Regions from separate parts of the Variovorax sp. RCC_210 genome, predicted to be linked through region 1. Evidence: riboswitches for the same ligand, from Rfam matches in the RefSeq annotation. Region 1 holds a riboswitch; the other holds the start of a gene.
What was found. A riboswitch is a leader RNA that binds a small molecule or an ion and turns the genes downstream of it on or off. The one in region 1 is predicted to bind cobalamin.
Positions count from the first base shown of each region.

Region 2: it holds a riboswitch for cobalamin, as region 1 does, so the genes downstream of both, AB6807_RS03890 (TonB-dependent receptor domain-containing protein) here and AB6807_RS25845 (TonB-dependent receptor) in region 1, are expected to answer to the same signal.

Region 1 is NZ_JBFUPJ010000010.1:221,437-227,143, forward strand. It holds gene AB6807_RS25845 (TonB-dependent receptor) at 1-1,613, opposite strand, end outside; cobalamin riboswitch at 1,763-2,064, opposite strand; gene AB6807_RS25850 (APH(3'') family aminoglycoside O-phosphotransferase) at 2,175-3,005, opposite strand; gene AB6807_RS25855 (VOC family protein) at 3,075-3,467, shown strand; gene AB6807_RS25860 (hypothetical protein) at 3,603-4,235, shown strand; gene AB6807_RS25865 (hypothetical protein) at 4,265-4,495, opposite strand; gene AB6807_RS25870 (hypothetical protein) at 4,544-4,882, opposite strand; gene AB6807_RS25875 (hypothetical protein) at 5,541-5,707, shown strand, end outside.
Region 2 is NZ_JBFUPJ010000001.1:785,849-791,555, forward strand. It holds gene AB6807_RS03880 (DUF904 domain-containing protein) at 1-210, opposite strand, end outside; gene AB6807_RS03885 (ClcB-like voltage-gated chloride channel protein) at 336-2,057, opposite strand; cobalamin riboswitch at 2,114-2,383, shown strand; gene AB6807_RS03890 (TonB-dependent receptor domain-containing protein) at 2,469-4,397, shown strand; gene AB6807_RS03895 (cobyrinate a,c-diamide synthase) at 4,382-5,707, shown strand, end outside.

The sequences.
Region 1 (5,707 bases):
TCGACCTTCTCCGCCTCGAACAGGCTCACCTGGTAGGCCCAGGCATCGCTGCCCGCGCGGCCCTTCACGCCCACCTCCTTGCTGCGGGTGAGCTCGGGGCGAAGAATGTCGGGCACCACCACGTTGTTGCGCGTGTTCAGCGCCACGGCCTGCGGGCGGAAGCCCTCGCTCCAGTTCGCGAACACCGCGTGCGTGGCCGCGGCGCTGCGCGCGAAGGCCCAGTCGGCGCCCAGGCGCGGGCTGGTGCGGCTGCCCTCCTGCGCGGAGACCACGCTGGTGCCCGAGCGGCCCAGCGTCTGCTCGAACTTGTCGTGCCGCAGGCCCGCGGTGACGCCGAAGGCGCCCCACTCGAAACGGTCTTGCACGTAGAAGCTGCGCACCTCCTGGTCGAAGCGCGAGTACGTGGTGGCGCCGCGAATGCCGCGCGGGTCGTTGCGCACGTTGCTCACCGGCACGTTGTAGAACGGGCCGCGGTAGGTGGGTGCGTTGGTGAAGGTGGGCGAGTCGAGGTTCTGCCAGCCGCGCTCGATGTTCACGCCGAACTGCAGCTCGTTGCTCCAACGCTTGCCACCGGTGAGCCATGTCAGCGCCACGTCGTGGAACACGCCGCGGTCCGAGGTGTCGCTTTCCGAGTAGCCCTTGTTCACCGCAGCGGGCGGCGGCACGATGGTGATGCCGCCGGCAAAGAAGCGGTCGTAGCGCGAGAAGCTGCTCAGGTGGTTCAGCGACCAGCCGCCGCCGAAGTCGATCTTGTTCTTCCACGCGAACGACTGGTAGTCGCCCACCACGTACGAATCAGGAATGCCGTAGTTGTCGCGCGAGCTGATGCCGAACATCGGCTTGCCGTTCTGCAGCGGCACGATGGAGCCGCGGTCGCCGCGCACGTGCGAGTCGTAGATCTGGAAGCCCGTGCTCCAGTTGTTGGTGACCGCGAAGTCGCCACCCAGCACGGCCGCGGCCTGCGCGCGGCCCGCGTCGCGCTGGAAGCCCTTGTAGTCGTTGTTAGCCGCGCCGATGTACAGGTTGCCGCGCTCGAAGTCCCAGCGGTAGCGCACGCTGGCGTCGGTGCGCCCGAAGCTGCCCAGCGTGGTGGTCACGGTGCCGCCCGCGCGTTCGGGCTTCATGAAGAACTGCGCCACCCCGCCGATCGCGTTCTTGCCGTACAGCGCCGAGGCCGGGCCCTTGATGAACTCCACGCGGTCGACCAGGTCGGGCGCGATGAGCGTGATGTCGGCATTGCCCTGCAGCTGGCGCAGCGGCACGCCGTCGATCAGCACCAGCACGTCTTGCGTGTCGCGCAGGCCGCGCGTTTCGAAGCGCGTGTAGTAGTTGCCCTGCGTGCCGAACTGCAGGCCCGGCACGGTGCGCAGCGTGTCTTCCAGCGTCACCGCGCCCACCGCGTCGATCTGCGCGCGGTCCACCGAGTAGGTGGTGAACGGAATGCGCAGCGGATCGGCTTCGAGCCGGGTGGCGGTGGTGATCGTCTTCTTCTCGTTGACGGTCAGGGTCGGCAATGCATCGGCGGTTTTCGCTTCCTGCGCGCTGGCGCCGGAAAGCGCCAGCAGCAGGCTGGCACCGATGAGGGAAGTGGGAGGGCTCAGTTTGTCGCGCACGCGTTGTTCCTTGTGGCCCGCACGCCCGCGAGCCAGATCACACAGGGGAACGCCGCAAGAAGAAAAACGTCGGCACGACATCGGCCCGGGCCTGCGCGCACGAAGGCACGCGGCACGGGGCCGACCCGGACAAACGCACTCCCGCAGCGTCCGAAGGCGATTGCGAAGGCCGGTATCCGGGCTTGCGAACTGCCTCGGTGATGCACGCTGTAAAGCCTAGAGCCGTACAGCCGTGCACTCACCGAGGCGAAAACGCCCTGCCTTCCCACGCCTCGAAAGGCGCAGTGGCTGCCCATGCCGAGAAGGCATGGGCCCAGGGGTTTCCAGAATTCGCTTACCGTTGCGGGGGCAGCGCAGGCATGGCCGTGTCGTGCGGACACGGGGCACCTGCTTCCCGTTTAACCCCCGGGGCCATGTGGCTGGCGGGGGCACCTTCGAACCGTTGGTTTGCGCAGTAAAACTTCAATAAGAAGAAATACCGCACAAAGCGGCGGAATTATAGGGAGGGTCAGGCGCAGGTCAGACCGGCTTTCATGCCCATCCAGCCTCACCTAGCACCCGCTAGCCCCAGGTCAGCGGGTCCAGCCCCAGGTAGAACGCGAGCCGCTCGTCATCAGGCTCGCCGATGCCCAGCACCTCGAACAGTCGGGCACGCGCCGCCTGCGCCTGCGCCGCATCGGCCCAGCTCTCGCGCGCGTTCGCCACGAACAGGGCCAGGTCGACATATGGGTCGGCCACGCCGAGCCGGCCCAGGTCGATGAGGCCCGTGCAGCGCAGCGTGCCGGGGTCGACCATGAAGTTGGGCATGCACGCGTCGCCATGGCACACGACGCGCTCGCGCGCCTCCTGCGCGAGCCGCTCGGGCAGCTGTGCGCGCAGCGCGTCGAGCAACTGTTGCGGCGGCGTGTGCCGGTCTTCGGGCGCGAGAAAGTCGGGGTTCACCGCGCCACGCGCGACCACGTCCGCGGCGCGCGCGAACATGCCGGAAAGGCTGCGCACAAAAGGGCAACCCGCGACCGGCACCGCATGCAGCGCCTGCAGCCTTTGCGCCATCGACGGCCATGCCGCCAGCAGGTCGGCGCCCGGCAACGCGCTCGCGGGCACGCCCGGCACCGCGCTGGTGACCAGGCAGGCACCCTCGGGCGCGGTGCGCCAGTCGAGCACCTGCGCGCAGCCCAGCCCGAAAGGCGCGAGCCACTCGGTGCGGCGGCGCTCTTCGTTCAGCGATTCGGCACCATGCGCCGCGGCCACCTTGGCGAAGGCAAGGCCGTCGCTGCGCTTGTAGATGAAGTCGCCAGACTCGCCCTGCTGCGTTGCGACCCACGTGACGCCCAGGGGCAACGAAGGCAGCAAGGGCTTGTGGTTCACGGGTGCATCGGGTTGTTGAGGCATGGGGCTGGATAGAGTGACGCCGGCCCCTGCAATCTATCCACTGTCTCTTCAAAGCCCCCCAATACACCCATGAAGTTCGGCTACACCATCGCCTACGTTCCCGACGTCGCCCAGTCCCTGCAATTCTTCGAGCGGGCCTTCGGCTTTGCAACGCGCTTTGTTCACGAGTCGGGCACCTACGGCGAGCTGGAAACGGGCGAGACCGCGCTCGCCTTTGCGTCGCACGAACTCGCCGAATCGAACTTTGCGCAGGGCCATGTGGCCGCGTCCGATTCGGCCCAGCCGCTGGGCATGGAGCTTGGCTTCGTCACGCCCGACGTGGCCGCGGCGCATGCGCGTGCCGTGGCGGCTGGCGCGGTGGAACTGTCAGCGCCCGTGACCAAGCCGTGGGGCCAGGTCGTGTCGTATGTGCGTTGCCCCGATGGCTTGCTGGTGGAACTGTGCTCGCCCATCGGCGGCTGAATGGCTAGGCGGTCGGCTGAGCCGGCCGGGGCGTTGCTGAAGCACCGCCCTCCTACACCGGCCTGACGTGCGCCGCTCCTAAGATGCCCGCTGGCCAAACCGGCCGCACCGACCACCCACCCCGGAGCGCAGCGCATGTCACACCCCGTCTACCTGTCGAGCTCGGCCCTGCCGCGCATGCCCGAGGGCAGCCACAACGAATGGCAGGGCTTTTTCGGCGACGGTGCCGAGCTGGAAGCCAACGCCTTCTTGCCGCTGTTCTGGCGGGCCATGTTCACTGAAGAAGACATTCGGCACGCGCGCTTTGTCGACGCCTACGACATCGACGACGAAGACGCCGCCATCGAGCGCGAGGAGTGCCTGGACGACTTCGGCCCCGACGCCACCTACCCCTACCTGGTCACCGACAACGCCACCGCCATGCAGCGGCTGGCTGCGCGCCGCGAGGGCGTGGTCAGCGCCATCGGCGAGTGCTACCGGCCGATGTATGAAGCCTTCGAGCTGTTCGTCGCGCAGCGCTACCCGCAGCACATCTTGCTGCGCACCCAGGGCCTGCCCGATGTGGCCGATGCCGAGCCCGGCCTGCGCAGCGAACTGGCCGAAACCGACCGCCTGAAAGACAGCCCGGCGCTCGCCGATCTGATGCGCGACCTGCAGCGCCACGACACCGATGCGATATGGACACTGGCCGGCCTGGGCTCTTCGCCCGGCGAGGCGTGGCCCACGCCAGCGCTGAGGGAGCGCTTCGCGGACCCGAGGCGGCGCTGACCGGCGGGTCAGCAGACACACCCCGCCAGCTAACGCGCCGAGAAGCTCGCGAGCATTCCCGATTCTTCGTGCGCGAACCATCGGAACACGTGCGAGCGGTAGTCTTGCGTGGTTCGCATGTGGAGGAAGCCGGCTTGCGCGCAACCCTGTTCATCGACCGGGATGCCGGCGGCCCGCAGCGCGACGATGGCCTCGTCGGGCGCCGTGTCGCGCGGGAGCTTCAGGGTAATGGTCGCGTTGTGCCATGTAGACCTGTCCATCGCCTTCCCCCTGGGGTTTGGATGCGCAAGTAAATCGCGCCGCCCCGTTCAGCGCAATACATCTTTTGTGGGATTCCACAGGGGCGCTGATGGCCTGCTGGATGGTTTCCTGGACGGCTTGTTGGACGGCTTTGCGAACGGGCTCGGCCCACCGCGCGGCGCCTCGACAAGGCGCTTGCCGCCCTTGCCACCGTGCTGGCCCTTCTCCATCTCGGGCTCGCGCCGCTCGATCCACCAGCGCACCAGCGCATCCATCGCCTGCGCGTTCGCGGCCATCTCGTCGAGCAGGCTTCGCGTGCGCGGGGAGTCGGGCAACCATGCCGAACGAACTAGGTGTTTTCCGCCATGCGCGAGCACGTAGTCGACGCAAAGCCGCAACTCGGTCATGCCGGCCGCCAGCGGAAAAGAAATGGGTTCACGGCTGACTCCTTGACTTGCCCCTGTGGCGCCACGAAGCACTGGCCCTGCAGTGCTTCCCTTCTAGGGCGAAGCCGCGGCGCGGCGTGCAGGACAACGCCGCCTGTGGTGGGCTTTGTTCGGGCGTTCGATAGGCTCCTGCTGGGCTTCTTTTGGCCCTTGTCAGATCTTGGGTGGCAAATCGCAGGCGCGTGGCAGACCGATTTCAGAGCCCGGCGCGCCGCCCGGTGACGGTGTTTGTGGATGGTGAATTTCGGGTTTGGAAGATGGCCGATTGCTACCTGGCAAGCGCTTGCCTTTCCGCGGCCAAAACGAGCTTCACGCCGCAGCGCCGAAGCTGCATTTGTTGGCGTGAATCGCGACTTCGTGATGCGTGCGACGGCCACACAACGCCCGCTCTTGCCTACAGTGAATGCCCCTGCCACTCAAAACCCCGTCAAGGGAAACAAGGAAGGTGCCACTCACGACACAGACAAATCACTGAATGAAGAACTGCTTGCCTCGCGGCAGGTTGTCGGTGCGAAAGCAGCGATGCAGATGCGAGGTATCAAAGGCGACGGCCGGGGTGTACGACCACCCCGACCGTCTAACCAAAGACGTGCACTTACCTCTAAAGGACCGCACAAAAATGGCTACCAAGACTATAGCCCGGCCACCCACGCCCGGAGCTTCCGAAGACAGCGCCCCAGCTACCCCTGACGCGGCGGATCTTCTTGAAAACACCCTCTCCCAGCTCGAAGCACTCCTGTGGGTCTGCTATGGGCAAGACATCGACTGGTGCAACGGGACAGGGCC
Region 2 (5,707 bases), on a different contig from region 1:
TTCGGAAGGTGGTTCAGCCGGCAACCGTTCGAGCAGCGCATCGAGGCGCGTGCGGGCCGCGGCGAGCCGCGACTTCAGGGCGTCGCGTTCGCGTGTGAGCGCATCGACCTGTTCCTGCAACAGCGCATTGGTGCGCTGCACCTCTTCGTGACGCACAAGCAGGCGTTCGACGCGCTCGGCGATCTGGTCGATGGGGCTGGAGGCGGGCATGGTTGGCGATTGTAGTTTCCTGGGAAAGCGGTCCTGCCGAGGCTGGGCGCGGTGCCCGGCGTGCTCCGGATTCTGCGGCTTTGCGGCCCGCCGATCAAACCTTGCGCGGTGCTTTCGTGGTGTCTTCAGGCTTCGCTCAGCCGCACGTAGGTGGCCAGCAACGCGCTCTTGGCGACCACGCCCAGCAGCACCGGGTTGCCGGCGCTCTCGATGAGCGGCAGCCGCTCGCCCAGGTGGTCGAGAAAGCGCTGCAGCGCCTCGCCGAGCCCGGTGTCCGCGGTGATAGGCAGGATGGCTTGCGACAGCAGGGCGCCCGCGCTGGTCTCGGCGGGCGCGCTGCCCAGCGCCGCGAGCGGCACCACGCCGAGGTAGCGGTTGCCGGCATCGACCACGTACAGGTACTTCACCGGGTGCTGCAGGAAGAGCTTGCTCATCGCCTCGCGGTCGGCCTCGGGCCCGACCACCGTTTCGGCCGGTTGCGCCAGGTCGCGCATGTGCAGGCCGCGCAGGCGCAGTTGCGTGTCGCGCTGCTCGTTGCGCCGCAGCGTGATCTCGTACATCGACCCCGCGTCGGCCGAGCGCGCCACGAAGTACGCGATGACGCTGGCCGCCATCAGCGGCAGCATGACCTGGTAGCTCAGCGTCATCTCGAAGATCATCAATATCGCCATCAGAGGTGCCTGCGTGGCGCCCGCCAGGAACGCGCCCATGCCGACGATGGCGTAGGCGAACGGTGCCGACGTGGCGGCCGGCCACAGCGCCTGCACCCCCTGGCCGAAAAGCGCGCCCACCATGCAGCCGAAGAACAGCGCCGGCGTGAACACGCCGCCCACCGCGCCCGAACCGGCCGTGGCCAGCGTGGCGGCGAGCTTCGCGACCAGCACCAGCGCAATGAGCGTCCACGGCCACGGCGTGTGCAGCACGCCGTTGACGATGCTGTAGCCGTTGCCCCACACCTCGGGCATGGGCACGGAGATGGCGCCCATCAGCAGCCCGCCCAGCGCCAGCCGCCACGGCAGCGCCAGCGGCAGCCGCGAGAACAGCGCGCGGCTGCCCTGCAGCGCGCGCAGGAAGCCGATGGCCGCGAACCCGAGCAGCACCCCGAGCACGCAGAACAGCACGACCTCGGTGCCGTGCGTTTCAGGAAAGGCCGGCATTGCATACGGCGGCTGGTAGCCGGGCAGCGCGCGCATCGCGACGTTGGCGACCACCGAGGCGATGATGATCGGCCCCACGCTTTCCATCGCGATGGAGCCCAGCACGATTTCCGCGACGAAGAAGGCACCCGCGATGGGCGCGTTGTAGGCGGCGGTGAGCCCCGCCGCCGCGCCGCAGGCCACCAGCAGCCGCAGCCGCTCGGCAGGAAAGCGGAACACCCGCCCCAGCAGCGACGCGGCCAGCGCGGCGAGCTGCACCATCGAGCCTTCGCGCCCGATGGAGCCGCCCGTGCCGATGCTCACCAGCGACGAGGCGCTGCGCACCAGCGTCTGCGCCACCGGAATGCGCCCGTCGCCGAGCACGATGGCTTCCATGTAGTCGGAGGTGGCGCTGCGCACCGCCACGCGCCGTGCCGCCACCAGCAGCAGGCCCGCCACCAGCCCGCCGAGCGTGGGGCAGGCCACGCGCGCCCACCACGGCAGGTGCCTGGCCATGGCCACCAGCCCTTCGCCGGGGCCGAGCAGCAAGTGCTCGAAGTGGTAGAGCGCCGCGCGAAAGAGCTCGGTGGCCAGCGTGCCGAGCAGCCCCGCCACGATCGACCACAGCAGCATCGATTGCCAGCCGGAAACACCAAAGAGGCGCTGCAACGCCGAACGAAGATTCAGGAACACCGAGGCAGGCCGCATCATGGCGGCCGATGTTAGCGGCGGGGCGCAACTTTCGACTTAAAGACGAGTCCGCAGGGCCTAAAATGCCGCCCGTTGGTGCTCGCGGCGTGGTTCGCACGGCGCAGTTCAACGGGAAGCAGGAGTCAAAGCCCGCCCGACCTTCGCGTTCACGCAGGTCGGAACATGGCCGAAGCCACCTGCGCTGCCCCCGCAACGGTCAAGCAGACGGCGCCGCAAGGCGCCACCCCCTTCCATCCAAGCCACTGGGCGCCCTGAAACAGGTGCCTGGGAAGGCGGCGAGGGGTGCTCTGCCAGCCCGGATACCGGCCAACAAGGCGGCCGCCGCATGCGCAACACGCATGAGGCGACCATGGTGCCCATGGCGCTGGCGGGAGGCCGGCGAGGGGTATAGACGTTCGTTCGGTCCATTCAATGATTTCCCACGCTTGCTTTTCCAGCGGCCGCGCACCCGCGCGCCGTGTTCGCTTCGCCTGCCTGCCTTTGCCGATGGTGGTGGCGCTGGCTTCCGCCTTCGGCGGCCCGGCCCATGCCCAGGAGGCCGCGGCCCTGAGCGAAACGGTGGTCACGGCCAACCGCACGCCGCAGGCGCTGTCCGAACTGGTGGGCGACGTGTCGGTCATCGACCGCCAGACCATCGAGCGCAGCGGCGCCACCGGCGTTGCCGACGTGCTCGCGCGCGTGCCCGGCATCGAGATCACGCGCAACGGCGGCGTGGGCAACACCACCAGCCTGTTCATCCGTGGTGCGGAAACGCGCTTCACCGCCGTGTACCTCGACGGCGTGCGCATCGACTCGCAATCCACCGGCGGCGCCGGCTGGGAAGGCATTCCGCTGTCGCAGATCGACCGCATCGAAGTGCTGCGCGGCCCGGCCGCCGCCGTGTACGGCTCGGACGCCATCGGCGGCGTGATCCAGCTGTTCACCAAGCGCGGCGAAGAGGGCGTGCGCCCCTACGCGGGCATCGGCTTCGGCAGCAAGGGGCTGCGCAAGATCGAAGGCGGCGTGAGCGGCAAGTCGGGCCTGCTCGACTACTCGTTCGGCGTCGAGCACGAAGAGAGCAAGGGCTTCAACGTGCAGCCCGTGGACAAGCGCACCGTCAGCAAGGACGGCTTCACCAGCCCCGACCGCGACGGCTACCACAGCACCTCGGGCAACCTGAAGCTGGGCTTCCAGCTCACGCCCGACCAGCGCCTGGACGCCACGCTGCTCGCAAGCGACATCAGCGCGGGCTACGACGCCAGCGTGTCGTACCGGACCAGGCTCCCCATCCTGTTCGCCAACGACATCTCCAACAACACGCTGCGCACCGCCGGGCTGACCTGGTCGTCGAAGTGGAACGAGATCTACAGCACCCGCGTGCAGGTGACCGACTCGCAGTCGGTCTACAAGACGCAGCCGTCGTTCTACCGCACGCAGACCAACCTGCGCGGCTACCTGTTCCAGAACGAGTTCCGCTTCGGCCCGCACCTGGTGACGGCCACCTTCGAGCGCCGCGAAGACGCGCTCGAAAACGCGCCCACCACCTCGTCGAAGCTGCTCTCGCGCGACCGCGCGCAGGACGCTTTGTCGCTGGGCTACGGCTTCGTGCAGGGCCCGCATTCGCTGCAGCTGCATGCGCGCCACGACAAGGACAGCGAGTTCGGCGGCAAGACCACCGGCAGCGCCGCGTACGGCTACGCCATCACCCCGGCGCTGCGCTTCAGCGCCTCGGCCGGCACGGCGTTTCGCGTACCGACGCTGTACCAGCGCTTCAGCGAATACGGCGTGGGCACGCTGCGCCCCGAACGCAGCCAGAACGTGGAGCTGGGCCTGAACTACGCCCAGGCCGACACCACCGCCGGCATCGTGGTGTACCGCAACCGCGTGCGCGACCTGATCAACTTCGTGGGCACCGCCAAGGGCTGCGCCTCGGCGTTCGGCTGCTACACCAACGTGAGCCGCGCCACGCTGCAGGGCGCCACGCTGTCGGCCAGCCAGCGCCTGGGCGACGTCACGCTGCGCGCTTCGTTCGACATCCAGGACCCGAAGGACGTGTCCACCGGCAACCTGCTCGCGCGCCGCGCCAAGCGCCACGGCACCGTGGGCGCCGACTGGCGCGTGGCGGGCTGGACGCTGGGCGCCGAGGTGCAGGCGTCGAGCCAGCGCTACGACGACACGGCCAACACCGTGAAGCTGGGCGGCTACACGCTGCTGAACCTGTCGGCCAGCACCAAGATCACCCGCGACCTGAACCTGGTGGCGCGCGTCGACAATGTGGGCAACAAGGACTACCAGTACGCGCGGCTGTACGCCAATGCAGGCCGCACCGCGTACGTCGGCCTCAAGTGGACGCCTCAGTAAACCAAGCTTCGCAAACCCACGGCATCTCCGGTGCCGCGGCGCTCACCTGCGCCGCGGTGCTGGTGGCCGCCCCTGCCTCGGGGCAGGGCAAGACCACCGTTGCCGCCGCGCTCGCGCGGCTGCACGCCCGCCAGGGCCGCCGCGTGCGGGCCTTCAAGTGCGGGCCCGATTTCCTGGACCCGCACTGGCTGGCGCTGGCCACCGGCGCGCCGGTGCATTCGCTGGACCTCTGGATGACCGGCGAGGCCGACTGCCGCGCGCGCCTGCGCGCCGCCGCGGCCGAGTGCGACCTGCTGATCGTCGAGGGCGTGATGGGCCTGTTCGACGGCACGCCCAGCGCGGCCGACCTGGCCGAGCGCTTCGGCCTGCCGGTGCTGGCCGTGATCGACGCGCACGCCATGGCCGGCACCTTCGGCGCGCTGGCCTACGGCCTGCAGAACTTTCGCCCCGGCCTGCCGTGGGCCGGCGTGCTGGCCAACCGTGTCGCCAGCGAGCGGCATGCGGGCATGCTGAAAGACGCGCTGCGCGAGCCCGCGCAATGGATGGGTGCGTTGCCGCGCGACGCGGGCTTCACGCTGCCAGAGCGCCACCTGGGGCTGGTGCTGGCGACCGAGCTCGGCGATGCGATGGCGCGGCTCGATGCCGTGGCCGACGTGCTGGCCGACACGCCGCTCGGCCGGCTGCAGACATCGCAGCTTCCGCAGGCGAGCTTCGGGGCGCCCGAGCCCGAAACTGCGCACGAGACTGAAGAGGCGCACGCCGTGCCGCCCTTGCTCGCCGGCCGCACCATCGCCATTGCGCGCGATGCGGCCTTCTCCTTCATCTACCCCGCCAACCTCGACGTGCTGGCGTCGCTGGGGGCGCGGCTGTCGTTTTTTTCTCCGCTCGCGGGCGACGGCTTGCCCGCCTGCGATGCCGTGTGGCTGCCCGGCGGCTATCCCGAGCTGCACGCCGAGGCGCTGTCGGCCTGCGCACCGCTGCGCGAGGCGCTCGCCGCGCATGCCGCGGCTGGCAAGCCGGTGTGGGCCGAGTGCGGCGGCATGATGGCGCTGTTCGACGAGCTTGCCACGCAAGATGGCACCCCGAATGGCACCCCTGATGGCACCCCGAATGGCGCGCGTGCGCACCGCATGTGGGGCCTGCTGCCCGGCAAGGTCACCATGCAGAAGCGGCTCGCCGGCCTCGGCCCGCAGCAGCTCACGCTGGGCGCGCACACATTGCGCGGCCACACCTTCCACTATTCGCTGTGCGACACGCCGCTGGCGCCCGTCGCCCACACCGCGCGGCCCGGCCTGACCCAGGCCGTGGGC